4 regions of the Actinoalloteichus hoggarensis genome follow, and region 2 is predicted to be linked to each of the others. Evidence: riboswitches for the same ligand, from Rfam matches in the RefSeq annotation. Region 2 holds a riboswitch; each other region holds the start of a gene.
The links. Region 2 has a riboswitch for cobalamin ahead of AHOG_RS12420 (CbiQ family ECF transporter T component). Riboswitches for the same ligand answer to the same signal wherever they lie in the genome.
Positions count from the first base shown of each region.

Region 1 (7,555 bases), 980 kb from region 2:
CAGGTCGCTCGGACCGCATGACGAGGCACCGCGGGTGGGCGAGTCCCAGCGGCTCCGACAGCGGTCGGTAGACGCCGATCACCGACCGGGAGGCGACCGACAGCGCGAAGCAGACCTGCCGGCCCGACGCGAGAGGGTCGTCCCCGAGGTCGTGGCAGGCCCGCTCGGCGGGACGATCGGTGCTGATGGTGATTCTGATCGCGGCACCCGCGACGTCGATGGGGACGGCGGCGACGGCCTCGGCGAGCGGTTGGGCGATGGCTCTGCCGTGGGCGGCGAGCCGCGGACGTGGCGGCGAGGCGGCCGCCGAGATGACGCTCACCCCGATCCGCCGTCTCCGAGGCGGCCGACACGGTCGTTGCCGGCCACCACCTCGGACTGTGTGCGGCCTGTCACCCGGGCGGCGGTGCCTGCCGCCTCCTTCCGGTGCACCCGGTGCGGCTCGTGGCCGACGCGCCTGTGCGGCCGTGATCGGCTTCAGCGTTCGGGTGTTCTCGGCGCGTCCGGCGGAATCGACTCCGGCCCGTCGCGCGGACTCGCGGCCCTGCGGCGGCCCTGCGATGGAGCTCGTCGCCGTGGACGGTGTGTCGACCTGCCGTAGGACAGACCGAGTCGCAGCAGACGCATCGTGACGCCCGCGTCGGCTTCAAGCGCGAGATCGGATCGGTGCCGCGCCGTCCGGTCGATCAGAACGGCCGGCGTCGACGGGCGGCGAAGCAGACAGGGTGTCGGCGTGGCGATCGGGCGGATGACGGCGTTTCGCGTGTATCACTGGGCTGGTGGACCTGGAGCGTCGATCAGCCCCGTCGGTGTCCCCGACCGCCCGCCTGAGCGCGCTGCTGGGCAGCGCCCATCCCGAGCCCGCCGTGGCGGTCACCCTGTTCACCACCGTGCTCGCCGCGGCGATCGGCCGTGGCGTGGGCGGCTCGGTGCTGGTCGCCGCCACGGTGCTGGCCGGACAGCTGTCGATCGGCTGGTCCAACGACGCGTGGGATGCCCGCCGCGATCTCGCCACCGGCCGCCGAGACAAGCCCGTGGCCGCGGGCCTGCTGTCGCCGCGCTCCGTCGGTGTCGCCGCGGTGATCGCGGTGCTGGTGTGCATCCCGCTGTCGCTGGCCAACGGGCTGATCGCCGGTTCGGTGCACCTGTTCGGCATGGTGGCGGCCGGCTGGGCCTACAACGTCGGCCTCAAACGCACGGTGCTCTCCCCGCTCGCCTACGCGGTGGGCTTCGGCAGTCTGCCCGCGTTCGTGACACTCGGCCTGCCGGGCGCTCCCTGGCCCGCCTGGTGGGCGGTGGTCGCCGCCGCACTGCTGGGGATGGGCGCACACCTGGTCAACGCGCTGCCGGACATCGAGGGCGACCTGGTGACGGGGGTCCGCGGCTTCCCGCAGCGCATCGGTCGGACCGCCTGCCGGACGCTGACGCCGCTGGTGATGCTCGCCGCCGTGGGCGTGCTGCTGGTGGGGACCCCGGGACGGATCGGACTGCCGAGTCTGCTCATCGCGGCGGTGGCGGCGGCGGTGGCGATCGCGGGGACGGCGATCCCCGCCGCCCCGGACAGCCGCCGACCCTTCCGCGCCGCCGTGTTGACGGCAGCCCTGGCGATCGTGTTGTTCCTGTTCAACGGCTCCGCCGTCGTGTGACGACCCGGGTGCCGGGCGGCGCGGGGACGGATGGCGCGGGGACGGGCGGAGAGTGGGAATCAGCGGCGATTCCGCGTCGTCGTGGTGACGGCCGCGTTGGTGAACGTGTTGTTCCTGTTCGACGGCTCCACCGTCGTGTGACGACCCGCAGGTGTCCAGACGGCGCGGTGTCACGCGGCGAGGGGGACGGCGGCTCCGCGTCGTGTCCGGCCTGTCGGCCCGGCCGGAGCAGTTCGGCGCGGATGCCGCCGCCGAACCGACCAGGCGTTCGGTCCCCGCCCGCGGACGACCCGGCCGGGCGATGCGCCCCGGCCGATGCGACGTCCCCGACCTCCTGTCCGCCTTCGCCGGCGAACCCCACGCGGGAACACGGCTGTCCTCGTGACGGCGAAGACCGCCGGGCCGGGACTGCCGTGCGCTCGCCGCCGTCCGATGACCGCGCGTTCCCGGCCGCGGACCTCCGGCCCACCGCCGAGTCGGTTCGACGCCGTCTCGCCGAGCGGGCTGACGGGGTGTACGGGCCGTCGCGGTCCCGCCGCTCGTACGACGGCGGCGCCTCGGGTGGCCGGTGCGCAGTCACTCGTGGCACCACCTTCGCGCGCCCGGCCGCGGGTGCGGCGCCGAGGTGCGATGATGCGCTCTGCTCCCGCGGAGACCGGCTTCCGGGGCCGTGACGTCGATCCGCCTCGGCGAGTCGCCGCGACGTCGCCCCGAGGTCGGGCGACGTGCGGCTCCCCGCGCCGACAGCCCCGCACGGGGAGGCGGGAGGCCGTGCAGGCCGCTAGGCCTGCCCCGCGGCTCACCGCCCGGAGCCGGCCGGGCGCCGGACGGCCGCACCACCGCCCGGCCGCCGCGCGACGTCGATCGCCGAACGCGTCATTCGGCCGCGCGGCGACGGCGGGCGATGATCCCGGCGCCGATGCCCAGCACCCAGATCGCGGCGAAGGCGATGATCGTCGCCCACGGCACGCCGCCGGTCTCCGCGGCCTCCTGGGCGGTCTGCTCGGTGCCTTCCGCCGCGCCGGCGGGGTCTCGGCCGCTCGCTCCCTCGGCGGCGGGCGTGCTCTCGGCCCCCGACGGTCCTTCCCCGTCCGTGTCCTCGGGACCGCCCGAATCCGGCGCACCCCGGCCGGACTCGACGTCCGTCGGGGCCGGCCGGCCGTCGGGGGGCGGCGCAGGCTGACGCGGCTGGTCGGCCGCGCCGCCGGGCGCAGGATCTCCCGGCGCGGCGGGCGGCGCGGGATCACCGGGATTCGGCGCGCCGTCATCCCCGCCCGCGGCGAACCGAGCCCTGGCCGCCGCCGCCGTCATCCCCGGTGGCTCGCCCGCACCGAAGGACCAGCCCTCCACCCGATCGGCCGTCGGATAGGACGCCAACGCGCCGCGCGTGCTGTACGACCAGCCGCTGCCGCCCTCGTCGATCCAGTACGACCAGTAGGCGTTCCCGGAGGGCGTGTCGTCACACGGCTCCTGTTCTGGCCCCGGCCGATCGTCGATACGGCAGATGAACCCGGCGCCGTCGTGCGCGGTCCCCGCGAGCCGGAAGCCGGCCTCCTGCAGCGCCGCGTAACCCGTGTCCGGGGTGCCGGGGACGCAGCGGGACACGGTGCCGCCGAGGGCCCCGAAGTCGACGACCACCACGACGCCGGTCTCGGTCGTGCAGGTCTGCGCGGCGCCCGGGGCGGGGGTCGGAGCGATCAGCATGGCCGCGGCGAGCAGCCCCGCCGTGACGAGACGGGCGAGGCTCATCACACCGCACCGCCCCGTCGTCGAGGCCTGCTGATCAGCAGGTAACTGATCGTGGCCAGCAGCAACGCCACCACCGCCGAGGACGTCAGGCCCGCCGGACTGCGTAGGAAGTCGCTCACCGAGGACGCGAGCGAGGTTTCCGGCGCGGCGCCCTGTCCGGTCGGCTCGCCACCGGGCGACGGCGCCTGCGCGACGGCGGGCGGCGGCTCGGGCCGAGGTGTCTGAGCGACCGCGCTCGGTGGTTCGGCCCCCGAACCCGGCGCCCCACCGAGTCCTGGCGCCCCCGCGTCTCCGGCTGCTCCCGGATAGCCGGGATGTCCCGGCTCACCCGGCAGGCCCGGCTGCCCGGGAAGGCCCGGCTGTCCCGGCGCGCCGGGTTGTCCCGGCTGCCCGGGTGCACCGGGGGGGCCGGTCGGACCTGGTTCACCAGGCGGATTCGTCGTCGGCGGGACCGTCGGCGAGTCGGGCGGTTCGGCGGGCGGGGTCGCCGACAGACCCAGCAGCGCCTGTGCCGTCGCCCGCCGCAGCCGGTCTTGATTGCCCGCGCGGCTCCAGTACAGCGGCCCGTCGACCTGGGCGTCCAGATAGTCGCGTGCCGAATAGGAGACGGCGCCGATCATGGCGCCCGGATCGACGCCGTTGCCCAGCTGGATCGACGTCAACCAGCCGCCCGCGCGTCCAGCGGGTCCGGCCTGATTCGCGACGGTGAGCGCGAGGGCGGCGAGCCCGGTGCTGTTGGCGTTGAGCGTCGAGGCGATCAACTCCGGTGACGACGAGTCGAAGCCGAAGGCGCCGTCGGGATGCTGACGGTCGAGCAGCCAGCGCACACCCCGGTCCAGCGCGCCGGGACTGCCGCCGACCTCGGCGAGCGCCCAGACCGCCATCGCGGTGTTGTCGACGCTGACGAGCTTGTCGTCGGCCTCGGAGCAGCGGGAGCCGACGTCCTCCGGTGGGGGGTTCGGACGGAAGCCGCCGCTCGGACACTGCTGGCGGAGGAGGTAGTCCACGGCGGCGCGCTGGTCGACGGGCGTCCCGGTGCGCGCGGCGTACTCGTCCACGGCGATCAGCGCCAACGCCTGGGAGAACGTGTTCGACAGATCTCGGCGGGGATCGTAGTCACCCGCGTTCAGGTTGCGGTAACGGCCGTCGACGTCGAGCGTCGATTCCAGCCGGTCCACCAGATCGATCCGGTCCCCATTGGAGTCGACGCCCCAGTTCGTCGGATCGACCCCGGCACGCAGGGCCACCAGCAGGCGTTTCGCGATGACGCCGGAGTTGGCCAGATTGCCGTTGTAGTACATGTCGCGCAGTGCGCGGACGCCGAGATCGAAGGTGGTTCCCGTTCGACCTGCCGCATACAGCCCCAACAGGGCGTCGGCCTGCAGACCAGGGTCCGGGGTCCCCGGCATGGCGCTGGGATAGACGTAGTCGAGCCGGACGAGCTCCCGTTCCAGGAACTCCGCCGCCGTACCGGCCTCGGCCGACCCGACGTCGAACGCCGGGTCGGCCGAGGCAGCAGAGGGGACGACCGTTGAGACGAGGAGCAGCGCTCCCGCCGTCAGGCCGAGAAGGGACCTGAACATCAGGGAGTCGACGTCCAGTTCGGGTCGAGCGCCTCCTCGAGCGTCAGGCTCATCTCGTTCGGGTCGGCCGCGGTGCCCGCACCGAAGGAGAAGCCGAGGACGTCGCCCTGCGGCGGGTCGTAGGTGTCGACGCCCTCATCGGCGTAACCCCACGCATCGGCGGTCGCGTTCGGCACCCAGAACGCCCAGTACGGCGCGTTGGGCAGGAAGCCGTCGCACGCATCGTCGGCGAGCGAGGGGAGACCGTCGATCCGGCACAGGTACTGGTAGGGACCCGCCTCGCCCTGGCCGATGCCGTGCTCGGGGGCGAGACCCAGCCCGGCCAGCGCGGCGAAGGCCGTCGCCGGGTCGCTCTCGGTGCAGTGCCGGACGACGTCGCCGCCCGCGTGACCGGTGAAGTCGACGACGACCGTGACACCGGTCGGGCCCGTGCAGGGACCCTCGGCGAAGACGACGGCGGCCGAGTCGGCGGCGGAGGTCTCGGCCGGGACGGCCGCGGCGGCGGTGCCGCCGAAGAGAAGAAGCGAACCTGCGAAGAGACCGGCTAAGAGACGACGTCGGACGGAGCGGCTCGAGGACATGTCCTGGAGTTCCCTTCGGTTCGGGCACACCGCAGCCCGGACCCGCCTTAGGGGCACCGAAGCTCCGGTCTGCACACCGCGACAGAGGAGCTGAACAGAACCGTTGACGGGCATTCCGACTCACACCCGAGGACTCGGATGCTCACGGCTGCGGGACAGTGCCGGACTCCCACCGGCTTCCCCCGTCGAACGGCGTCGTGCATTCGTCCCCTGTGGAGGGACGACGTCTCGACGGTAGCCCATCGGACGACGCGGAGGAAGACATCGTCTTCACCGCGGGCTCACACCGACGTCGAAAGCACACCGTGCACCGGCTGGGGGACCGAGCGGAGACGGACGGCCCCCAGGGGAGCACCGCGGCCGCCCCGGTCGTACGGAGCTTCGCCCGACGCGGTACAGGCGCGCGTGGTGACGTCCTGGATGGTGGTGAGACCCCGCGGACCCGGGACGACGCGCCGCCCCGAGAGAGCGGCGCCTCCGGCGCGGCGCGCGAATCGCACGATCGGCGCAGCCGGCCGAGCGCGTCGGCTCTCCCGCCTACCCGTCGGCAGGGCGACGCCTCCGTCGGACGCGCTGTGGTGGAGGCGCTGTGGTGGCGGCGACGTACTGACCGGACGCCGCCGTGACCCCGGAAGGCGTTCGACCTCCGCCGCCGCCGGATCGCGACACGAGCGTCGACGCTCGCCGGCGGGACAGGCCCCGGTCGGTCGATATCGGAATCGGATCGCGTCGCGGTCCCGTCCGACGCGCCGACAGCGGCGTGGTTGCGTGGTCTCGCGGCCTCCGCCCTGTCGGATCGCTGTCGCGGCCCGCCTGCCGCGGTGTCGTCAGGCCGACCATCGACGTGGGTCCGGTGTGTCGATCCTCGGCAGCCGGAGGTTCAGACCGGTGCTCACGGGGTGAGGGAGATGGCCATACCGGGACACACGGCCGCCGCCTCCCGCACAGGTCCGTGCTGCTCTTCGGCAGGCTCGGCGTCGAGCAGCACGACGATGCCGTCCTCTTCGCGTTGATCGAACACCTCGGGTGCGAGCAGTACGCACTGGCCCGCACCACAGCACTTCTCGGTGTCCACGTCCACATGCATCGGCAATCCCTTCGGATCGGAGTCGACCTGCGCAGGCCGACCGAGGCGGAGACCGTACTGAGCGACCCGGCCCGCTGCCGAGCGACAAGGCCCCCGTTGAGCGATCAAGTCGCCGTTGAGCAGCAAGGGCGCCAGGCCGGCTCGGGAGCGGCACAGGCTGCCGCACCCCCACTCGGAGCCGCATTCGGCCCCGCGCCGACGCCCTGCGCCGACGCCCCGCGGTGATCGGAGACCGTGTCCGCCGCGCGGGATCGAGAAGTCGTGCCGCCGCACGGGCGCTCGCCCACGGGCGGTCTCCGACTCCCCCGTGCCGCTGCCCGCCGACGACGCCGGTCGGCCACGGACCTGAGGCGAACCTCCGCCCATCAGAGGCGTCCGCGGATCGCGTTCCGCGGCCAGCGGGCCGTCACCACCGCACGGGCAGCCGTTCGAGCCCGCCCACGAGCAGCCCCTTACGCAACGGCAGCTCCTCGACGGGGACGGCGAGATCCAGACCGGGCAGCCTCCGCACCAGCACACTCAGCACGGCCTGGAGTTCGGTACGGGCCAACGCCTGCCCGAGGCAGGAGTGCGGACCCACCCCGAAGGCGAGGTGCGGATTGGGTGCACGACGAAGGTCCATGTCGTCGGCATCGACGAAGACCTGCTCGTCGCGATTCGCCGACGCGAGGCTGGTGACGATCGTCGTCCCCCGCGGCATCGTCCGGCCGCCGACCTCGATCTCCTCGGTGAGATAGCGGGGCAGGCCGAAGCCGGCGTTGGCGTCGAACCGCAGCGCCTCCTCGGCGGCTGTACGCACCAACGACGGATCCTCGACCACCGCCGTCCACCGGCTCCGTTCGCTGAGCAGCAGCACCACCATCTTCGAGATCATGTTCGCCGTGGTCTCATGCCCCGCCACCAGCAGAC
Region 1 is NZ_CP022521.1:3,799,234-3,806,788, reverse strand. It holds partial or broken gene AHOG_RS16305 (MarR family transcriptional regulator) at 17-187, opposite strand; gene AHOG_RS16300 (UbiA family prenyltransferase) at 780-1,646, shown strand; gene AHOG_RS16290 (hypothetical protein) at 2,523-3,395, opposite strand; gene AHOG_RS16285 (prenyltransferase/squalene oxidase repeat-containing protein) at 3,395-4,978, opposite strand; gene AHOG_RS16280 (hypothetical protein) at 4,978-5,559, opposite strand; cobalamin riboswitch at 5,648-5,785, opposite strand; gene AHOG_RS16275 (ferredoxin) at 6,452-6,646, opposite strand; gene AHOG_RS16270 (cytochrome P450) at 7,053-7,555, opposite strand, start outside.
Region 1: linked by a shared signal. The riboswitch ahead of AHOG_RS16280 (hypothetical protein) and the one ahead of AHOG_RS12420 (CbiQ family ECF transporter T component) in region 2 are both predicted to bind cobalamin.

Region 2 (7,555 bases):
CTCGTCCGAGTGGTGCAGCTCCGATGTCATCGACAAGCCCGTTTCTCGCCGTCTTCCGACCGGTTCTCTCCATGCGACCGCCACCGGGTGTTCGGAACGTCGCGTCGATCGACGGTGATCGGCTGATCGTCCCGGTGCGAACACCGTGAGCGTATGTCGGAGAGCCCCTCCCCTTGTCCTCCCGTTGAACTCTATCCGAATGAACGTCGCGGGTACTGGTGCTTTCGTGCCGAGAATGCGCGGTGTCGCGCCGCGCGTTCTTCTGGGAATGGTCCGATTGACCGCGTGTACTGCTCCGTCGGGAGTATCAAGTCGCGGTATCCCTGCCACGCCGCGTCGGCTCGGTGTTCCGCTCGCTCGGCGTCGCCGACGGGGCGTGGAAGGCGGCCCGCCGCGCGGCCCGGCGCAGCACGGCGAGGACGGCGGGACCCACGAGCAGGATCGCCACGACGTTGGTGATCGCACGGCCGGTGTCCCAGCCCAGCGTGGAGGTGGTCAGGGTGAACAGCACGAAGCGCCGCAGGTTCTCGGTGATCGGATCGCCCGGCACGAAGGAGAGCTGGGTGTCGGTGCCCGCGAGCAGCGGCCAGGACCACAGATTCATCAGGAAGCCGAAGACATAGGCGGCGAGCACGCCGTAACAGGCGAGCATCGCGATCTCGATTCGACCTCGGGGGCGGGCGGGCAGCAGCCCGGCACCGAGGCCGAGTAATGAGGAGGAGAGCATCTGAAAAGGCAGCCACGGCCCGACGCCCGCGGTGAGCAGTGCCGAGGCGAACAATGACGTCGAGCCGAGCAGGAATCCGAAGCCCGGCCCGAAGACTCGGCCTGCCAGCACCAGAAGGAAGAACACCGTCTCGATTCCCGCCGTGCCCGCGCCCAGCGGACGCAGCCCCGCGTTCACCGCCGACAACACACCCAGCAGCGCCAGCGCCTTGGCGTCCATGCCGGAATCCGACATCTCGGCGAGCACGATCGCCAGCAGCAGGGGCAGGAGGACCACGAAGATCAGCGGAGCGTCGGCGGTGCGAGCCGTCGGATCGGCAGGCGCCGAGGCGAACAGCGGCCAGAGGAACATCGCCAGCCCCGCCGCCGAGGCCAGCGTGAGCACCGCCGCGCGACGCGGCGTCACCCGCACGACCGGACCTTCGCGTCGAGCAGGACCGGTGTGTCCTCTCGCCGTCCCGTCCGCCGCCGAGGTGTCCGAGGACTCCGTCATCGTCCGCCCGCCGCATCGTCCAGCGCTCGACGGACGTCGTCGACCGTCAGCCAGGCCTGCGGCGCGAGCACCTTGGACACCTGCGGGGCGAAGGACGGCGAGGAGGCCACGACGTCGGCGGTGGTGCCGTCGGCGACGACCTCGCCGACCGCGAGCACCAGCACCCGGTCGGCCGCGGCCGCGACGAACTCCACGTCGTGCGTGGCGATCACCACCGAACGGCCCTGCGCGGCCAGGTCGGCGACCAGGGCACCGAACGCCCGCTTCGCGCGGTAGTCCAGGCCGCGGGTGGGCTCGTCGAGCAGCATGACCGACGGCGCGGCGACGAGCTGGACGGCCAAGACCAGCGCCAGCCGCTGTCCCTCGGACAGATCTCGTGGATGGCAGTGCGGGTCGACGTCCTCGATCAGCCGACTCAGCAGCGTCGCGCAGGTGCCCGGCGGCACCGCCGACTCCCGGTCGGCTTGGGCGCACTCCTCGGCCACCGTCTCCAGATACAGCAGATCGGCCGCCGTCTGCGGCACCAGCCCGACGAGAGTCCTCGCCCGATGCGCGGGTTGGGCGGCTGGATCGAGGCCGCCGGTGAACACCGTGCCGCCGGAGCGGCGGCCCGAACCCTGCAACGCCCACAGCAGCGACGACTTGCCGGAGCCGTTGCGGCCCATCAGCGCCGTGACCTGGCCGCCGTGCAGATCGAGGTCCACCTCGCGGACCGCGACGACGTCGCCGTGCCGCACCACCACGCCGCGTGCCGTCAGCAGTGGCGACCCCGCCGCCGCCCGCCGCGGTCCGGGCGGGCCGTGATCGGCGAGCCGGGCGCGCAGCTCCGGGGCCCGCCTGCGGGCGTCGCGTACCGACAACGGCAGCGGTGTCCAGCCCGCCAGCCTGCCGAGCTCCACCACGGGCGGCGCAGGCGTCGAGTCCGCGAGAACCTCGGCGGGTCGTCCGTCGACGACCCGCCCGTCGCCGGCGAGCCGGAGCACCCGGTCCGCGTACTGCACGACTCGTTCCAACCGGTGCTCGGCGATCACCACCGTGACCCCGAGGTCGTGCACGAGCCGCGTGATCGAGGCCAGCACCTCCTCGGCGGCCGTCGGGTCCAGTGCCGAGGTCGGCTCGTCCAAGACCAGCACCCGAGGGTGCACGGTGAGCACCGAGCCGATCGCCACCCGCTGCTGCTGCCCACCCGACAGCGAGCGCAGCGACCGATCCCGCAGCTCGGCGATGCCGAGGAGGTCCAGCGTCTCCTCGACCCGCTTGCGCATCACCTCGGAGGGGATGGCCAGCTGCTCCATCCCATAGGCCAGCTCCTCCTCCACCGTGTCGGTGACGAAGCCTGCCAAGGGGTCCTGGCCGACGACCCCGACGAGATCTGCGAGCTCACGAGGCGGATTCGTCCTCGTGTCGCGGCCGCCCACCGTGACCCGGCCCTCGAGCACTCCGCCGGTGAAGTGCGGCACCCGACCGTTGACCGCGCCGAGCAGCGTCGACTTGCCCGATCCGGTGAGGCCGACCACAAGGCACAGTTCGCCCTCCTCGATCTCCAGGTCGAGGCCGGACAGGACGGGGGCGGCCTCGCCGTAGCGGACCGAGACCTCCTCGAAGCGGATCATGCGCGGACCTCCGGCGGCGGGGCGAGCCACGCGGGAGCGACCCCCGCGAGGATGCCGAGCACCGGCGGCAGCGTCACCGCCGGCCAGCTCAGCGGGCTGAGTGAGGGATAGAGGTTCGACGGGTCGATCCCGGCGGTCACGGTGAGCACGGCGGCGGCCGTCAGACCGGACAGCACCACGAGCGTCTCCGGCAGCAGCCACCGATCCGGCCGGTAGACGCTGCGCCGGATCCGGCGTCCGGCCACCAGGAAGCCCGCGCCCGCCACGAGCAGCCCGGCGACGGCCATCGGCAGCCCGAAGACATGCCGCGTGCCGTCCAACAGGCCGTACACGCCCACGCACACCCCGCAGAGACCCGCGATCACCAGCACGCCGGTCAGCAGTCGGGTGCGTCTCGGCGTGTCGCCGAGCCGGCCGTACCCCCGGGAGTCCATCGCCGAGGCCAACGCGAGCGACCGGTCCATGGCGTCGGCCAGGACCGGGACCACGATGCCGCGCAAGGCCCGGAGACCGCGTTGCCTGCCGCCACGCAGCCGCCGGGCCCGCCGGACCCGCAGCACGCTCTCCATGAGCTGTGGCGCGACGGAGAGCGCCACGACCACGGCGGTGCTGATCTGATAGAGCGCCGCGGGCACCGCCTTGAGCATTCGTCGCGGGTCCGCCAGCGAGTTCGCGGCGCCGAGGCAGATCAGCATCGTCGCCAGTCGCAGTCCGTCGTAGAGTCCGCCGAGCAGCTCCTCGGCGGTCACGGGGCCGAGCAGCCGGATGCCCGCCGCCGCCTCCGGCAGGGTGATCTCCGGCAGGACGAAGAGGACGTGCTCGCCCGCGCCGCCGCCGAAGACCATCCGCCATAGCACGCGCATGACGACGACGAACACACCGAGGTACACGTACATCCGGAAGGTCGCGGCCCACGGCGCCCGGCCGCGTCGCCGCACCACGACGTAGCCCGCCACCACGAGGATCAGCGACAAGAGCAGCGGATTCGTCGTCCGGCCCGCCGCGGCCGCCATGGCCAGCGCCCATAACCACCAGGCGCCGGGGTGCAGTGCCCTCGGCAGGCGCGTCGAGACCCGGAGCATTGCCGTGCTCACCCGGCGTCCGAGTCATGCGGTTCGTTCCGGACCGATGCGGAGTGCCCGAGCCGCCTCGGGCGCGATCCCGGGTCGCCGACGGCCCGGTCTCCGGCGGCCTGCCGCGGCCTGCACAGTGTCGTCCCGCACAGTGTTGTTCCGGACATGCCTCGATGCCTCCCCGAGCGGGTCGAGAGGCATCCGTCGAACCGCCGCCGCCGAGGCAGGCCTGCGCGCGCTCGAATCGGACTCCGCCTGCGGACCACGACAGTGTGAACGAGCCCTCGTCCCCGGACGGGCATTCCGGCTCATCGTGCCTCGACACGAATCACGGCTGCGGGTCAGCGCCGGAGTCGCACCGGCTTCCCCCGCCGGGGGCGTCTGAAGTTGTCACGACCGACTGCGGCCGAGCGGACATCGAGAAGGTTAACTCACTCGGGTGGTTTTGGATCACCCGTGACAGGCTTCGCCGTCGTGGTCGGTCGAACCGCGTGAAAAGCGGATTCTTCTGATGCCGAGGCGACGCCCCTCCCAGGTCCGGCGGCGGAGACGCCGTCGGTGACTGTGTCGAGCGCTCCCCGCCGCGTCGGCGTTTCCTGAGGCCGGCTGTGGGGTGAATCCGTGATCCTCCGGTCCGCACGGCTCCCGGAGAGAGTGGTCCACCACACCCCGAGATCATTACTATGAGTAGTCGAAATCTGTCGCTAAGAGTGGTGTGTCCGCTCGTGTTCAGGTGTCGAGGCACATGATGCATGCGGGCGGCCACGAGTTCGACCGACGAGGCACAGGCGACCGCGAACCCGCGGCGAGAGCGAAAGGCGAGGCAGTCGTCATGAGGATCGCGGTCATCGGGGAGTTCCGAGCGGACCGGATAGTCGACGCCATCACCCGTTCCGGCCATCACGACCTGGTGTTGCTGGGGCCGACGGACGTCGCGGGCTACGTCGGCAGGCGGACCCGCCACCGATACCTGCCTGCCTGCGCGGAGCCCGAGGACCTGCTGGCCGTCTGGGCCGAGGAGCACGTCGAGCTGGTGATCCCGAGTCTCCACCCGGCCGATCAGGAACGGCTGCTGCCCAGCCTGGCCGCCGCGGCGGACCGGTGGCGCGATCTCGGCGGGAGCGCCGTCGTCCACTCGACCCGCTTCGCCGCCCTCGTCACCGACAAGGCCCTGTTCCATCGCGTAGCGGTCGAACAGGGCTGGCCGGTGCCCGAGGCCGTCGTCTGCGATCGGGCCGAGGAACTGGACTCGGCGGTGCGGCGGGTCGGCGGACTCCCGGTGATGGTGAAGGCGGCCGGGCCTCCGCCGCGCGGCGTCCGCGGGCGCGTCGACACCGCGCACCTCCTCACCACGCTTCCTCCGACCGCCTTCCCCGTCGTCGTGCAGCGGGTCTGCCGGGGTGAGGAGTTCGGAGTCGAACTCTTGAGCGACGCGCACGTGACGGACTGCTGGCCCGTCGCCTCCTTCGGCCCGTTGGACGAGCGGTGCGGTCCGGGGCGCCGAGCGCGGCTGGCGCCGATCACGCTTCCGCAGGCGGTGACCACCGAACTGTCCACCTTCATCCGCGGCGTGCTGGCCGAGTTCGACGTGCGCGGCCCGTGGCAGATCGACTTCGCCGTCTGCTCGGGCAGGCTCCAGGTGCTGGCGGTCAACGGCAGGCTCAGCGGCATGGCCGATCTCAGCGCGGCCACCACCGGACTAGACCCGTACGACGCCTTCGTCGACACGTGCCTCGGCCAGCCCCGCGCCGTGCCCGCCGCTCGTCGGCTCGCCCTCGAGCTGCCGGTCCGACCCGGCACGGAGCTTCCCGGCCTTCCTTCCGGCGTGCGCCTGCGGCGGCAGGTACCGCTGCCCACCGACCGGTCGCTGCCCTCGGACTTCCACCGGCTGCTCGTCACGGCGGACGATCCCGTGCTGCTGGCCAGGTGGCTGCGCGGCATTCCCGACGACGCCGTGATCGCAGGCTCGCCCGCACAGCTGGCGTCCACCGCACTGCGGACCAGCCCGCTGTCCACCTCGGCGGGATGGCCTCGGAGCTGCCCGCAGGTCTGATCCGACGGGCCAGACCAGGCGGCAGGCAGACCAGGCGGCGAACCGGCACCGTGCGCCGTGCGGAGTCACGGGCCGTCGGCCGCGCGCGGCCCGCGTCACGCCGCCGCCCGGATCGATCCCGGCATGATCGCTCCGCGGCACGGACCCGGATCACCGGGTCAGGGCGAGCGACTCGCCGACCGCCGATCGCGAGCCGCCGTAGGTGATCGCCGTCATCGCCAGCGATCACCTGGCTCCAGGCGTACAGCCGGTCCGCGTCGAGTCCCCATGCGGCGGTCACCCGGCGGCCCCGAGCCTCGGCCCCTGCCGCCCGGCGCCTGCCACGACGTCGTCCACGGCCTCGTAGCACGGTTCGCCGACGCAGGTCGTCGGGTCGACCGCGATCAATCCGTGTGACGCCCCCGTCCAGGACGTTGCTCAGACGCGGATCGCCGTGCAGCGGCACCACGTCGCCCTGGGTGTCCAACAGGGCGGCACACCGTCGGAACGTCCGTTGCCAGGCCTGATCCAGCCGCGACTCGACGGCCGGTTCGGACGGCCGCCGTCCGATACGGACGAAGACCTCCTCACACCGGCCCCAGAGACTCCACGGCCAGTGCGGCCACGGCGTGCAGTGCCGTCAGCAGCTCCGCCCGCCGTTCGGTCAGCGACTCCTGCGGCAGGTCCTCGGCCTCGATGCCGGGGACGGCCTCCGTCGACACCAGCGCCCCGACCTGGACGTCGGCGGCCAGCACGGCAGGCACCCGGCCCGACGGTGCGAACACACGCGGCATCTCGACCCGGCTGGCCGACAGCGTTCGGTCCGGCGTCAGCTTGAGGACGGCAGGCGATCCGTCCCGCCGGCGGCGGAGGACGACGGAGGACGCGCCGCCTGTGAACAGCTCGCCCACTTCGGATCCCCGCCGGGCGGCCGGGTCCGCCGCGAGCGTGGAGATTCCCGTCGGCCGGTCCGCGGTCCCGGGGCCGAATCGATCCGCCAACCGGGCGGCGACGTCCGCTGTGGTCTATCCGGGGCAGCCTTCATCATGAACCGCCGGGACGCTCGCGGATACTCGTCCGATACCGACGAGTCTGCCGTCGGGGTGTCCGGACCGGACCGCCCGGCGCGTCGTCCTTCGGTCCGGCGGCACGACCGCCGCCCCTTCTCGTGATTCGCGGCTGTCGCCGCCGATCGGCGAGACCTCAGCCGCGGCGGACCGCCAGGCCGTCCACGGCGTCGGCGATCGCGACGCGGGGATCGTGCGCCTCGTACTCGGCTCGGAGCTCCCGTGCCCGGTCGCGGCAGAGCGGATCGTCCAAGACGCTGTCGACGGCCTTGCGGATGTCCGCCTCGTCCGGGTCTCCGGTGCCCAGGCTGACGGCGGCCCCGGCCCAGGAGACCTTGGCGCAGACCTCGATCTTGTCCTCGGTGTCGCCCGCCAGCACCAGGGGAACCCCGTGCCGTAGCGCCTGCTGGACACCGCCGTAGCCGCCGTTGCTCACCAGCACGTCGACATGGGGGAGCACGGTGTCGAAGGGGATGAACTCGGCGACCCGCGCGTTGGCGGGCAGCGTGGCGGGTACGGCGTCGCGACCGGTGGCGACGACGATCACGGCG
Region 2 is NZ_CP022521.1:2,816,735-2,824,289, forward strand. It holds gene AHOG_RS12405 (DUF742 domain-containing protein) at 1-30, opposite strand, end outside; gene AHOG_RS12410 (ECF transporter S component) at 308-1,219, opposite strand; gene AHOG_RS12415 (ABC transporter ATP-binding protein) at 1,216-2,832, opposite strand; gene AHOG_RS12420 (CbiQ family ECF transporter T component) at 2,829-3,914, opposite strand; cobalamin riboswitch at 4,182-4,335, opposite strand; gene AHOG_RS12425 (ATP-grasp domain-containing protein) at 4,738-5,958, shown strand; gene AHOG_RS29900 (protein kinase family protein) at 6,525-6,848, opposite strand; gene AHOG_RS12435 (glycosyltransferase) at 7,141-7,555, opposite strand, start outside.

Region 3 (7,555 bases), 400 kb from region 2:
ACGAGCCGGGCCACGGTCTGCGCGTAGGGGCCGCTGCTGCCCTGCTGCGGGTCCGGACGAGACAGATCCCGGGCGAAGGCGGCCTCGTGGCGGACGTAGCCGGTGAGCGTCGCGATGACGCTGAGCTTCTCGATCTCGCTCAGCCCCGTCTCCCGCATGGTGGCGAGCCCACGCTCCATCCAGGCCAGGGAGGTCGGAGTCAACGGCGGTCCGGTGATCTTCATGTCGGCCAGCCACGGATGGCGGAGGTACATCGCGAGCTGGTCGCGGGTCCAGGCCTCCAGACCGGCGCGCCAGCCCTGCGGCGGCGACTCCGGTGCGGTGTCGGGCACCGCCGTCGCCTCGTTGTGCATGAGGACCAGCAGGACGTCCTTGCTGCTCACATAGCGGTACAGCGACATCGTCGTGAAGCCGAGGCGGTGGGCGACCGCCGCCATGGAGAGCCCGGCCAGTCCGTCCGCGTCGGCGACCTCGATGGCCGCCGAGACGATGGCCGCCAGGCTCAGTCCCGGCCGGGTGTGTCGTCGGGGCGCCTCGTCCGCTGCCGCGTCCTTCCACAGCATCGTCAGGGCCTGGGACAGCCCTGCTGTCGCGTCGGTGTCCATCGTCTCCCACGTCCCGTCGTCGGTTGACCGGCATCCTAGGTCTGTGTATAAGATACACCGGAACGTACGGCATAAACACGTCCGTTTATCGCATATATGAGTCTTCCGATCCGGTGTCGTTCTCCGGCCTCGGCGGTACGACGACGTCCGGAACTCGGAACAGATGAGGGGGAAGAGGGGATGACAGTGGACCCGATCATTCGGGCTGTCGGACTCACCAAGTCCTATGGCGAGAACAAGGTGTTACGCGGAGTGGACCTCCGGGTGGCGCCTGGCACGATCTTCGCGTTGCTCGGCCCCAACGGCGCGGGCAAGACGACGATGGTGCGCATTCTGTCGACGCTGATCCCGCCGGACGGCGGACGGGCCGTCATCGCAGGCCACGACGTGGTGCGCACGCCCAAGGCGGTGCGGGGCGTGATCAGTCTGACCGGGCAGTACGCGGCCGTGGACGAGGTGCTGACCGGCCGCGAGAACATGGTGATGATGGCGCGGCTGAATCACCTCGGCAGGTTGGCGGCCCGCAGGCGATCGGCGGAGCTGCTGCGCCGATTCGACCTCGAACACGCCCAGGACCGCCTGGTGGGCCGGTATTCCGGCGGAATGCGCCGCAGGCTCGATCTCGCGATCAGTCTCATAACCGCGCCGCCGGTGATCTTCCTCGACGAGCCGACGACCGGCCTGGACCCCCGCAGTCGACAGACGATGTGGTCGGTCATCCGGGAACTGGTCGCCGACGGCGTCACCATCCTGCTCACGACACAGTATCTGGAGGAGGCCGACCAGCTCGCCGATCGGATCGCCGTCCTGAACGGCGGACGGATCGTCGCCGAGGGCACCGCCGCGGAACTCAAGCGCGGTCTGTCGGCGGGCGCCGTCGAGCTGACCTTCGCCGACGTCCCCACGCTCGAACGAGCCGCCTGGCACCTCGGCGCCGAGACGCTGCACCGCGACGAGACGAACCTGTGCCTGCGCGTCGCCTTCGACGGCAGCGCCGAGCAGGTCCGCGTCCTGCTCGATCGGCTGCGCCGGGCGGAGGCGCCCGCGGCCGGCCTCGAACTGCGCACCCCGACCCTCGACGACGTGTTCCTATCCCTCACCGACACCCCCCGCGTACCTCAGGAGACGGCAGCCCGATGAACACCGCGACCACTCCGACGAGCCGTTCGAGCCTGCGCTGGGCCGTCTCGGACGTCATGACCATGATCGGCAGGCGGATTCGGCACGTCCTGCGCACTCCCGACGACCTGATCGTGTCGTTGATCCTGCCGATCACGATGATGCTGCTCTTCGTGTTCGTCTTGGGCGGGGCGATCGACCGCAGCGGCGGCTACGTCGACTACGCCGTTCCGGGCGTGCTGATCCTGTCGGCGGGCTTCAGCGCGGCCCAGACGGGAACGGGACTGACCGCCGACCTCGTCACCGGCGTCATCGATCGGTTCCGATCGCTGCCGATCGTCGGCAGCGCGGTGCTCACCGGCCATGTGATCACGAGCCTGCTGCGGAACATCGTCTCCACCACGCTGGTGATCCTCGTGGCGTTGCTGATCGGCTTTCGGCCCCAGGCCGACCTGCTCGCCTGGGTGGGGGTCTTCGGCGTGGTGGCGCTGTACGTGCTGATGATCAGCTGGCTGTCGATGATCTTCGGCGTCGTGTCCAAGACGGTCGAGGGCGCGGGGCAGTTCTCCTTCGTCATCCTCTTCCTGCCCTACCTGAGCAGTGCGTTCGTCCCGACGGAGACGATGCCCGCCGCCCTGCGTGTCATCGCGGACCACCAGCCCGCCACGCCGGTCATCGAGACGGTCCGCGCGCTGCTGTCCGGAACGCCCGTCGGGAGCAGCGCCGCGTGGGCGGTCGGCTGGTGCGTCACGCTGGGCACGCTGGCGTTCGTGATCTCCAGCGTGCTGTTCGTCCGGCGCACCGCCCGTTGAGGCGACGCCTCGAGGACCGCGCCCTGCGGGAGCACACCGGACGGCCACCGTCGACATCGGACGGTCCGGCGATCACCCGAGACGGGGAGCGGACTCCCCCGATCGGGCGGTCGCCGAGTACCGGGGGTGTGCTCGCCGAATCCGGGGGAAGTCGTCGCGGTGTGGGTGGCGGCCCCGAGGACGGCCCGGCAGACGGGTGTGGGGGAGGCCCGTCTGCCGGGTCCGGCGATCTCCGTCCCGGCCCGCCGCCGCACGTGCGGGCGGTTCGTCGTCCATGAGGGGTGACGACGAACCGCCCGCGCTCGACGACTCGGACTTCGGCCGCGGGTGCCGCGGCGACGTCGTCCCGTACCCCGACCCCGATAGCGACCCGGGCGCGGGACCGGCCCGGACGAGACTCAGGAACGCGGCGCGGAGTCGGCGGCCGCGGACTCGCCCTCCGTCTCCCGGCTGCGCTTGATGGCCTCGCGGCGGGCCAGCCGGTGCTCCCGGCGGATGCCCGCCTCGGCATGTCTGCGGCGCTCGGCGGGCGACTCCGGCAGCACCTCGGGAACCGGCCTCGGCCGTCCCTCGGCGTCTACCGCCACGAAGACCAGATAGGCGCTGGCGACGTGCGTGGGCGGCACCGACTCGTTCCATCGCTCCGCGACGACCCGCACCCCGACCTCCATCGAGGTCCGGCCCGTCCAGTTGACCTGGGCGCTGGCGTGGACGAGGTCACCGACTCGGACCGGCACGAGGAAGAGCATCTCGTCCATGAACACCGTCAGTGCCGTCCCGCCCGAGTGTCGCCCCGCGCAGGCCGCCGCGACGTCGTCGACGAATTTCATGATCACGCCGCCGTGGACGGTGCCGTAGAGGTTCGTCTCGGTCGCGGTCATGATCTGACTGAGTGTGGTGGCCGCTGCCGAGGTCGGCTTGCCGGGGAGCTCGGAGGCGGTCTGCATGGAGCCGAGGGTAGGCGATCCCGGCGAGCGGGACGTCGAGCCCACGTCGAGTTCGGCCGGCTAAGATCGGTTTCGCCGATGGTTCGTCGGCACTGTCGAGCCCATGCCCAGCGGGTGGGATCGCGGCGCTGACGAGGCAAGAGGGAACCCGGTGCGAGTCCGGGACTGCCCCGCAGCGGTGAACGGGAACGAACTCCGTCACCGTCCTCGAGAAGCGAGGACGGTCACAGCACTGGTGGTCGACACCGCCGGGAAGCGACGGACAGTAGGCCAGCCGACCCCGGTCGGAGACGCCCGTGAGTCCGAAGACCTGCCGTCGGCGGCACGGACCTGACGGGTCCGTGCCGCTCCGAGGTCTTCGCGGGAGGACCGGGGCGAGTGCCTGGCGGATCGGCCTCGGCCGTGTCCTGCTCGGCTCGCGTTCCGGCCGCCGCGTGCCCGCCTCGGGGTCCGTTGCCGCCTCGCGAGGAGAGAGCAGTGACCCATCGCACGCATGCCCCGGCGCTCGGCGCCACGGTCCTGGGCTACCCCCGGATCGGACCCGATCGAGAACTCAAGCGTGCCCTGGAGGCGTACTGGGCAGGCCGCATCGACGCGGCGGCCCTGCACGAGGTCGCGGCCACGTTGCGCGCCGCCACCTGGACGGCCCTGAGGGACGCGGGCCTCGGCTCGGTGCCCTCCAACACATTCTCCTACTACGACCAGGTCCTCGACACGGCGGTCCTGGTCGACGCGCTGCCCGCCCGCTACACCGAGGGCGGCCGCCCGTCGCTGGACGCCTACTTCGCCGCGGCCAGAGGAGCCGACTCCCTCGCACCCCTCGAACTGACCAAGTGGTTCGACACCAACTACCACTACCTCGTCCCCGAACTGGGCCCCGACACCGTGCCGCGGCTGGCGGGTCGCAAACCGGTGGAGGAGTTCCGCGAGGCCGCCGCCCTCGGCATCACCACCCGGCCGGTGCTGCTCGGGCCGGTCACGTTCCTGCTGTTGTCCAAGGCGGCCCCCGACGCCCCGGCGGGCTTCGACCGGCTGGACCTGTTGGACGCCATGATCGACACGCAGGTGGAGCTGCTCGCCGAACTCGCCGCGGCGGGCGCCGAATGGGTCCAGTTCGACGAGCCGGCCTTCGCCGCCGATCGCACCCCGGCCGAACTCGACGCGCTCGCCCATGCCTACCGCAGGCTGGGCGAGGCGGAACGGCGACCGAGCATCCTGGTCGCCGGATACCACGGCGCCCTCGGCGACGCCTTGGGCGTGCTCGCGGCCGCGCCGATCGAGGCCGTCGGACTCGACCTGGTGGCGGGCCGCGCCGATCTCACGGGCATCGCGAGCGTCGCCGGGCTCCGACAGAAGACCCTTCTCGCCGGGGTCGTCGACGGACGCAACGTCTGGCGCACCGACCTCGACGAGGCGCTCGCCTACTGCGCGATGCTGCTCGGCATCGCCGACCACGTCACGGTCGGCACCTCCGCGCCGTTGCTGCACGTGCCCTACGACCTGGACGCCGAGACGGGACTGGACCCGGCGCTACGCTCTCGGCTGGCCTTCGCACGACAGAAGGTCGACGAGGTGGTCCTGCTGGCCAAGGCGCTGGGCGGCGCCGACGAGGCGGCCCCCGCACTCGAGGACTCCCGGCGGGTGCTCCGGGCACGAGACGGCGCGGCGACCCGCGACCAGCGGGTCCGGGCCCGGCTCGAATCCCTGCGCCCCGAGCACGGCAGGCGCGCCGATTACGACGTCCGGGCGCGCGGCCAGGCCGAGCGGCTCGGACTTCCCCCGCTGGCCACGACGACCATCGGATCGTTCCCCCAGACCGGCGGGGTGCGCCGGGCGAGGGCGGACCGGCGGGCAGGCCGGATCGACGAGGCCGAGTACCGGCGGCGGATGCGCGCGGAGATCGCCGACGTCATCGCGCTCCAGGAGGACATCGGACTCGACGTGCTCGTCCACGGCGAGCCGGAGCGCAACGACATGGTGCAGTACTTCGCCGAGAACCTGGAAGGCTTTCTGTCCACCGAGCACGGCTGGGTGCAGTCCTACGGCTCTCGCTGCGTCCGGCCGCCGATCATCCACGGCGATGTCAGCAGGCCCGCCCCGATGACCGTCGAGTGGAGCTCCTACGCGCAGTCACTGACCGAACGGCCGGTCAAGGGGATGCTCACCGGGCCGGTCACGATCCTGGCCTGGTCGTTCGTCCGAGACGACCAGCCGCTCGGCGACACGGCACGCCAGGTGGCGCTGGCGCTCCGCGACGAGATCCATGATCTCGAACGGGCCGGGCTGCGCATCGTGCAGGTGGACGAACCCGCGCTCCGGGAACTGCTGCCGCTGCGGGAGGCCGACCGTGCCGACTACCTCGCCTGGGCAGTCGACTCGTTTCGACTGGCGACCTCCGGCGCCGCCGACAGCACACAGATCCACACCCACCTGTGCTACTCGGAGTTCGGCGACGTCATCGACGCCATCGACGCCCTCGACGCGGACGTGACCACGATCGAGGCGGCGCGTTCCCGAATGGAGGTGTTGGACGATCTGCACAAGATCGGGTACCGCCGAGGCGTGGGACCCGGCGTCTACGACATCCATTCGCCGCGGGTGCCGGACGAGGCGGAGGTGACCCGGCTGATCGGGGCCGCCTTGGCGGCGGTACCCGGCGACCGACTGTGGGTGAACCCCGACTGCGGCCTGAAGACCAGGGGCTACGCGGAGGTCGAGCCCGCCCTGCGGGCCATGGTGTCGGCGGCGCGTGCCCGCCGCGCACAGGTGTCCGGCTGATCTCTCGTCCACCGACGGGCGGGGCGGCGCCGCACCGGCACGCCCCGCCCGCCCGGCAGGCCGGGTCGTGGGCGCCGCCTCCCGCGCCGACGATCGTGCACACCCGAACGAGCCGGTGGACGCCTCGTCCCGCCACTCGTTCCCGTCGTACCGGGCGGACTCCCCGCGTGGCGGTGGATCGACGGCCGGTGGTGCTCTACCGTGATCCTTCGCCCCGGCGCCACCGAGGCAGCCGGGCATCGGGCCGACCAGAGGAGTTCGGATGCCGCAGCAGGTCAGAGCGGTCGTGGCCGCCACGCGCGACGCGCCGGTCACCGTCGAGACGATCGTGATCCCCGATCCCGGACCGGGCGAGGTGGTGGTGGACATCGCCGCCTGCGGCGTGTGCCACACGGACCTGCACTACCGCCAGGGCGGCATCAACGACGAGTTCCCGTTCCTCCTCGGCCACGAGGCGGCGGGCACCGTGGAGGCCGTCGGCGAGGGCGTCGAGGACGTCGCCGTCGGGGATTACGTGGTGTTGAACTGGCGTGCGGTCTGCGGGCGGTGCCGTGCATGCAGCCGAGGCCGACCCTGGTACTGCTTCGCGACGCACAACGCCACACAGCGGATGACGCTGACCGACGGCACCCCGCTGTCGCCCGCGTTGGGCATCGGCGCGTTCGCCGACAAGACCCTGGTCCACCAGGGCCAGTGCACCAAGGTCGACCCCAGGGCCGAAGCGGCGGTCGCCGGGCTCCTCGGCTGCGGCGTCATGGCGGGCCTCGGCGCGGCGATCAACACCGGCGAGGTCGGCCGTGGCGACTCGGTCGCGGTCATCGGCTGCGGCGGCGTGGGCGCGGCCGCGGTGGCGGGTGCGCGCCTCGCGGGCGCCGCCAGGATCATCGCCGTGGACCTGGACCCGAAGAAGCTGGAGTGGGCGACAGGCCTGGGCGCGACCGACACCGTGCGGGCCGACCAGGTCGACGTGGTGGCCGCCGTCAAGGAGCTGACCGGCGGCAACGGCGCGGACGTCGTGATCGACGCGGTCGGCGTCCCGCAGACCTTCACCCAGGCGTTCTACGCCCGCGACCTCGCGGGGAAGGTCGTCCTGGTCGGGGTGCCCACCCCCGAGATGACGCTGGAGCTGCCGCTGCTGGACGTGTTCTCGCGGGGCGGCGCGGTCAAGTCCTCCTGGTATGGCGACTGCCTGCCCAGCCGCGACTTCCCGATGCTGGTCGACCTCTACCTCCAGGGCCGACTCGACCTGGCGGCCTTCGTCACCGAGAAGATAGGCTTGGAGGACGTCGAGGAC
Region 3 is NZ_CP022521.1:2,412,877-2,420,431, forward strand. It holds gene AHOG_RS10640 (TetR/AcrR family transcriptional regulator) at 1-605, opposite strand, end outside; gene AHOG_RS10645 (ATP-binding cassette domain-containing protein) at 786-1,745, shown strand; gene AHOG_RS10650 (ABC transporter permease) at 1,742-2,536, shown strand; gene AHOG_RS10655 (acyl-CoA thioesterase) at 2,935-3,483, opposite strand; cobalamin riboswitch at 3,625-3,795, shown strand; gene metE (5-methyltetrahydropteroyltriglutamate--homocysteine S-methyltransferase) at 3,961-6,261, shown strand; gene AHOG_RS10665 (S-(hydroxymethyl)mycothiol dehydrogenase) at 6,524-7,555, shown strand, end outside.
Region 3: linked by a shared signal. The riboswitch ahead of metE (5-methyltetrahydropteroyltriglutamate--homocysteine S-methyltransferase) and the one ahead of AHOG_RS12420 (CbiQ family ECF transporter T component) in region 2 are both predicted to bind cobalamin.

Region 4 (7,555 bases), 410 kb from region 2:
TCTTGAGCCCGGAACGCCAGGCCAGCCGGTAGAGGGTGTCGAGCTTGCGGCCGCTGGGCTCGGCGAGATAGAGGTTCAGCGACTGGGCCTGGTCGATCCACTTCTGCCTGCGGGAGGCGGCCAGCACCAGCCACTTCGGGTCGATCTCGAAGGCCGTGGCGTAGAGCGACCGCAGCTCGGCGGGCACCCGGTCGATCGAGCCCAGCCTGCCGTCGTGCCGCTTCAGGTCGGCGATCATCCGCTCGTCCCACAGGCCGCGCTCCTTCAGCGCGGCCACCAGATGCGGGTTGACCACGGTGAAGTCGCCGGACATGTTCGACTTGACGAACAGGTTCTGATACTGCGGCTCGATGGACTGGCTCACGCCGGAGATGTTGGCGATGGTGGCGGTCGGCGCGATGGCCATCACGTTCGAGTTGCGCATCCCGACGGTGCGCACGCGCTCCCGCAGGGCGTCCCAGTCCATCGTGGACGTCGTGTCCATCGCCAGGTCGCCGCTCTGCCGCTGCTCGGCCAGCAGGGCGATGGAGTCGATCGGCAGCACGCCTCGGCTCCACAGCGAGCCCGCGTAGGACTCGTAGCTGCCGCGCTGCGCCGCCAGGTCGCTGGACGCCGCGATGGCGTGGTAGCTGATCTCCTCCATGCTGCGGTCGGCGAAGGCGACCGCCTCGTCGGAGGCGATCGGCAGGCCGAGCCGGAACAGGGCGTCCTGGTAGCCCATCATGCCCAGGCCCACCGGACGGTGCCGCAGATTCGAACGCCGGGCCTCGGGGATCGTGTAGAAGTTCACGTCCACGACGTTGTCCAGCATCCGCACGGCGGTGGTGACGGTGGCGGCCAGCCGCTCCCGGTCCAGCTCCAGCCGTCCGTCCGGTCCGGGGCGCAGGTGCTCGGCCAGGTTGACCGAGCCGAGGTTGCAGACGGCGACCTCGTCGGCGGAGGTGTTCAGCGTGATCTCGGTGCACAGGTTGGAGGAGTGCACCACGCCGACGTGCTGCTGCGGCGAGCGCAGGTTGCACGGGTCCTTGAAGGTGATCCACGGGTGACCCGTCTCGAACAGCATGGTCAGCATCCGCCGCCACAGCTCGACGGCGCGTACCCGGCGGAAGACCCGGATCTCGCCCCGGTCGGCGGCCCGCTCGTACTCCCGGTAGCGCTCGGCGAACGCGGTGCCGTAGAGGTCATGCAGGTCGGGAACCTCGTCCGGCGAGAACAGCGTCCACTGGTCGTCGGCCTCGACGCGGCGGAGGAACTCGTCGGGAACCCAGTTGGCCGTGTTCATGTCGTGCGTGCGGCGTCGGTCGTCGCCGGTGTTCTTGCGCAGATCGAGGAACTCCTCGACGTCGACGTGCCAGGTCTCCAGGTAGGCGCAGACCGCCCCGAGGCGCTTGCCGCCCTGGTTCACGGCCACCGCCGTGTCGTTGGCGATCTTCAGGAACGGCACGACGCCCTGGGAGCTGCCGTTGGTGCCCTTGATGTGCGCGCCGAGACCGCGGACCGGGGTCCAGTCGTTGCCGAGGCCCCCCGCGTACTTCGACAGCATCGCGTTGTTGCGGATGCCGTGGAAGATCCCGCTCAGGTCGTCCTCGACGGTGGTGAGGAAGCAGGACGACAGCTGCGGCCGGGTGGTGCCCGAGTTGAACAGCGTCGGGGTGGAGCACATGAAGGCGAAGGTGGACAGCAGCTCGTAGAACTCGATCGCCCGCGCCTCGCGCTCCTCCTCGCGCAGGGCCAGGCCCATCGCGACGCGCATGAAGAACATCTGCGGCAGCTCGAAGCGCACGCCGTCGCTGTGCTGGAGGTAGCGGTCATAGAGGGTCTGGAGGCCGAGGAACTGGAAGTCCCGGTCGCGCTCCGGACGCAGGGCGGCGGCGATCCGGTCGAGGTCGAAGTCGGCGAGGGTCGGATCGAGCAGATCCAGGGCGATGCCGCGCCGCACGAAGGCCTCGAAGGCGGCCGGGTAGCTCGCCGCGACGGCCTCGGGGCTCGCGTCGGGCACGGGACGACCCAGGAAGGTCAACGCCTCGGCACGCAGCTTCTCCAGCAGCAGCCGGGCGGCCACCTGCGAGTAGTGCGGCTCGATCTCGACCATGCTGCGTGCGGCCATGATCTGGGCCAGCGCCAGCTCCTCGGCGCCGATGCCGTCGTAGAGGTTGCGCAGCGTCTCGTCGAGGACGGTCTGCGCGGTGACCCCGGACAATCCGGCACAGGCCTCGTGCACGGTCGTGGCGAGCCGTTCGACGTCGAGTGGAGCGAGATCGCCCTGCGCGTCCTTGACCCGGACCACCCGCTCGGGAAGATCGAGCGGGGCGGGAGCGACGGGGGCGGGAGTCCCCTCGGCGATCGCGCGGCGATCGGCCGGGACGGGGCGTGCTGGTCGGAGTGACTCGACGGTCACGGTGGTCTCCTCGTAGCCGGGGCGGCATTCGGTTCACCCGAGGAGGAGCGCGCGGCAGCATGCGGACCCGCGACACGGCAGGGTCCGGCGCTGTCCGCACGGCCCACCCTCGAGGCCTTCGGACGACGTGCTCGGTGGCACGCGCCGATGGCAGGTCTTCGGACTTACGGGCGTCCGGCGAGGTGGTGCTCGCCGGTCCTACGGCCGTCACTTCCCGAGAGACCGAGGTCTCCTAGTGTGTGCACCGTCCGGTGTGGACGGCGACGGCCTTCGTTCCCGTTCACCGCTGCGGGGCAGTCCCGGAATCACACCGGGTTCCCTGTCTCCTCGTCGGGACGCCGCCTGGCGCCCTGACGAACCATCAGCGGGGGAGAGACTACATGTTGGGGTCGCTGCTTTGTCTCACCCCAATATCCTGGCGTGTTCCCGGTTGCGGTCGGTTAGGGTGGCTCGCCGAGAACCGGGCGAGCGGCGGATGACCACAGGGTGACCACGCCGATCGGAAAGGTGACGAAAGCTCGTCCTTAGTGAAAACTGGTCTCATCAGTTCGGGCCATCCGGCCGAGAGGCAGCCGTGGACGGGATAGTGCAGGCAGAGTCGGGCAGACACCGTGCCAGGGCGCGCCGCAGACGACGTGTCGTGCTGGGGATCAGCGCTGCGCTGGTGGTCGTCCTCGCCGCCTCGGCCTGGGCGGTGCGTCAGGACGGCGAGGGCTCCGTCGAGGCCGGGAGCAGGCTTCGCGTCGTGACCACCACCAACTTCCTCACCGACGCCGTCGGCGAGATCGGCGGCGACGACATCGAGCTCACCGGGCTGATGGGCAACGGCGTCGACCCACACCTCTACCAGGCTCAGGCCGGTGATCTGCGACTTCTGCGGGAGGCCGACCTGATCGTCGCCGTCGGCCTGCACCTGGAGGCGGGCCTCCGTCCGGTGCTCGACGACCTGGCACGCCACACCGCGGTCCTGTTCGTGGGCGAGACCGTGCCGACCGACGCCCTCCTGCTCGCCGAGGAGGCGGGCACGGCGACCGAGTACGACCCGCACATCTGGTTCGACGTGGCACTGTGGAGCGACGCGCTGGCCTCGGTCGGCAGCACGCTCGCCGCACTCGACCCCGACCGGGCCGACGGCTTCGACGCCCGGTGGGAACGCCATCGCGCCGAGCTGGACGAACTCCATGACGAGGTAGGCGCACGGCTCGCCGAGATCCCCGAGCCCCGTCGCATCCTGATCACCTCGCACGACGCCTTCCGATACCTCGGTCGCGCCTATGACATCCGCGTCGAGGCGGTGCAGGGCGTGTCCACCGTCGACGAGGCCACCATCGGCGACATCGATCGGGTGGCCGGGATCATCGCCGAGCACGGCGTCCGGGCGGTGTTCGTCGAGTCCAGCGTGTCCGGTCAGACCGCCGCCGCCGTCCTCGACGCCGCGGCCGCCCTCGGGGCCACGGCGACGCTCGGAGGCAGCCTGTACTCCGACGCCGCGGGCCCGGCGGGCACGCCGGAGGGCACCTATCTCGGCATGGTCCGCGCGGACGTCGAGCTGCTCGTGGCGGGCCTGCGGTGATCGGCCGTGCCGCCGCGCCGGAGCCTCCGACGTCCCCCGAGAGGTCCGGCCCGCGCCCTGCCCTCGCCGTCACCGGACTCGCGGTCGGCTATCGCGGGCGCACCGTCCTGACGGTGCCGGAGCTGACCGTGCCCGCCGGTCGACTCACCGCCGTGGTCGGGCCCAACGGCGCGGGGAAGTCCACCCTGGTCAAGGCCGCGCTCGGCCTGCTCCCGTCCGGCGGGGGCGTCGTCCGGCTGCTCGGCGGGCCGCTGGCCGACGTGCGGCGCCGGGTGGCCTACGTCCCGCAGCGCGACGCCGTCGCCCAGGACTTCCCGATCACGGCCGTGCAGGTCGTGGAGATGGGCCGCTACCCGCATCGCGGCTGGTTCCGTCGACTCACCCGACAGGATGATCTCGCCGTCAGCGAGGCGCTGCACCGCACGGGCGCCGCCGACTTCGCCGACACGCCGTTGGACGAGCTGTCCGGCGGCCAGCGGCAGCGGGTGTTCCTCGCCAGAGCGCTGGCCCAGCAGGCCGACCTGCTGGTGCTCGACGAGCCCTTCGCCGCCGTCGACACGAGCACCGAGGCACGGCTGCTGGCGCTGCTCGCCGAACTGTGCGAGCGGGAGGGCCGTTCGGTGCTGCTGGTGCACCACGACCTGCGCACGGTGCGGGACCACTTCGATCACGCCGTGCTGCTGGCGGGCCGGGTGATCGCCGACGGGCCGGTGAGCCGCGTGCTGCGGCCCGAGCACCTGGAGACGGCCTACGGCATCCCGATGCCGGGCCGTGCCCCGGCGTCGGACTCGGACCCCGCTGTGGACCGCGCCGCGCGAGCCGCCGACGGCTCGGCGGCCGGCCATGCCGCCGACGCCGCGCCTGGTGGAGACCGGGACACGGCACGTCTCGCCGGGGGAGCACCGCGTCCGGCCGGGACGGATCGGGCGGACTCCGAGACCGCCGACCGGCGCCCGGCGACGACGAACCCGCCCGCGCCGGACCCGGGTCCGGCGGGGCCGGAGCGGCGGGCATGACCGGCGGCGTCCTCGGCCTGTCCTATGCCGCCTCCGTCGTGATCGGCGGTTCCGCGCTGCTGGGCGCGGTGGCCGGGTTCCTCGGGCCCTTCGCCGTGCTCCGGGGGCGGAGCATGTTCGGCGACGCGATGAGCCACGGAACCCTGCCCGGCGTCGTGCTCGCCTTCATGGTCGCCGGAGTCAAGGACGCCCCGATCCTGTTGATCGGAGCCGCCCTCTCGGCGATCCTCGCCGCGCTGGCCATGATCGGCCTGGAACGGGCGGGCCGGGTCGGCCCGGACGTCGCGATCGGCGTGGTGCTCTCCGCCGCCTTCGCCCTCGGCATCGTCCTGCTCACCAGGCTCTCCGCCGAAGGCGCGGGCGGGCGGAGCGGAATGGAGGAGTACCTCTTCGGACAGGCCGCGGGCCTCGTGGTCGGCGATCTGGTCGTCGCCGCGATCGTCGGGGCCCTCGCGTTCGGCGCGGTGCTGGTCTGGTTCCGGCTGCTGCGGACGGCGATCTTCGATCCCGGCTTCGCCGCCGTGGCGGGGGCGCCTAGCTGGGCGGTGGACGTCCTGACGACCACGCTGCTGGTCGTCGGGATCGTCTTGGGCGTGCGCACCGTGGGGGCGATCCTGATGGTCGCCCTGCTCGTCGCGCCCACCGTGGCCGCGCGCCAGCTCACGACCAGGCTGTCCACGCTGGTGCCCGCGGCCGGCCTGATCGGTGCGGCGGCGGGCGGGCTCGGCGCCTTCGTCTCCGGCACCGCCGACCTGCCGACCGGGCCGGTCATCGTGCTGTTGGCGACCGCCGCCGCGCTCGCCTCGGTGCTGTTCGCGCCGCGTCGCGGGGTGCTGCCGCGGGCCCTCTCCTCGCGACGGCGACGTCCGACGAATTCGGGTCCGGACCCGCTCTACGCGGCAGCCGCACGTCCGGCCGCCCCTCGCGCCGCCGGACCGCCGTCGGACGAGGTTCCGTCGAGTGGGGCCGTGCCCCGGTCCGGGGAAGACGGACGATGAGCGCCGACGACGTCGTGATCGTCCTCACCGCCGGTCTGCTCGGCACCGCCTGCGCCCTGCTCGGCTGCTTCCTCGTGCTGCGCGGACAGGCTCTGCTGTCCGATGCGATGAGCCACGCCGCGTTGCCGGGGATCGTCCTGGTGTATCTCGTCACCGGCGGGCGGGCCCCGTTGACGATGATCCTGGGCGCCGCCGCGTTCGGCGTGGTGTGCGTGCTCGGCTACACGGCACTGCGTCGCAGCGGCCTGCTGGGATCGGACGCCGCGATCGCCCTGGTGTTCCCCGCGTTGTTCTCCCTCGGAGTCGTCGGGGTGAGCGGATACGCCTCCGGCGCACACCTCGACCTCGACGCCGCCGTCTACGGGGAGATCACCTTCGCGCCGCTGCGCACCGTGGCGGTCCTGGGCGTCGACGTGCCTCGATCGCTGCTGATCACCGGCCTGGCGGCGGTGTCGGTGCTGGTGGTGATCCTGCTGCTCTGGCGACCCCTCCAGACGGCCACGTTCGACCCGGACTTCGCCCGCGTCGCCGGACTCGGCCCTCGGATCGTCGATCGCACGGTGCTGGTGGCGACGGCGCTCGTGGCGGTGACGGCCTTCGAGAGCGTCGGCGCGATCCTGGTGGTCACCTTCTTCATCGTCCCCGCGGCGACGGGCGGACTGCTCGCGGTGCGGCTCGACGGGATGCTGGCCATCGCGGTGGCCTCGGCCTGGATCGCGGCCGTCGTCGGACAACGGCTGGCCGTGAGTCTGAACGCCTCGATCGCGGGCACCGTCGGACTCAGCGCCGTCGGGCTCTTCGTCCTGGCCCTGCTCTTCGGCGGACGGCGCGGGCTGCTGCGCGTCTCCCGACGAGCCGCGGGCGCGGCGCGGAGCCGACCCGGCCGCCCCCTTGGGCCCGTGGACCGCGGTTGACAGGACGTCGCAGCGCCGGCCGTCGTCCACCTACGTGGCGAACGACCACGAATCGCCGCGCCGACCTGGGCACTCCGCTGCGTGGAGAGCACGGGACCGGCCCCGAGAAGGGGCCGCGTCCGTCATGACCACACCCGCCTCCGTGGACAGCGCCCTCCTCGCCGGTCTCAGCGAGGCGGCCGACTGTTCTCACGGCAGACGAGAGGCCTGGCCCGCATCCGCACAGACGGTCCGAGGGGTGCCCGGACGACGGCGAGTCGGGGCGAGATCCGACGCGTCCGGCGTCGTGGGGAGGTGCGGGCGCGGGCCGGGCACGACGGCCGCACCGCGCCGGGCGCGAGGCAGGTCCGTCCCGAGACAGGCCGCGGCGGTGGACCGGCCCGAACGGCGACCGCGGGTACCGGCCGATCGGGTGTGGTGGACGCGACGCCGACCGACACCGCGCGACGCACCCGGGTCGACTTCGGAACGTGGTAGAACGATCACGCTGTGCGTCGGATCGCTCCGGTGGCGAGCAGGCGTCGCCGCTCAGCCTGATCGGAACTCTGGAGGACCTGGGCATGACGCTCACTCGTAGGACCATGCTGCGACTCCTCGGCGGCGCGGTCGTGGCGGCGCCGTTGCTGTCGGCCTGCGCGGCCGAGGGCAGCACCGGG
Region 4 is NZ_CP022521.1:2,403,667-2,411,221, forward strand. It holds gene AHOG_RS10605 (ribonucleoside-diphosphate reductase subunit alpha) at 1-2,398, opposite strand, end outside; cobalamin riboswitch at 2,531-2,776, opposite strand; gene AHOG_RS10610 (metal ABC transporter solute-binding protein, Zn/Mn family) at 2,985-3,971, shown strand; gene AHOG_RS10615 (metal ABC transporter ATP-binding protein) at 4,085-4,987, shown strand; gene AHOG_RS10620 (metal ABC transporter permease) at 4,984-5,985, shown strand; gene AHOG_RS10625 (metal ABC transporter permease) at 5,982-6,899, shown strand; gene AHOG_RS10635 (multicopper oxidase family protein) at 7,460-7,555, shown strand, end outside.
Region 4: linked by a shared signal. The riboswitch ahead of AHOG_RS10605 (ribonucleoside-diphosphate reductase subunit alpha) and the one ahead of AHOG_RS12420 (CbiQ family ECF transporter T component) in region 2 are both predicted to bind cobalamin.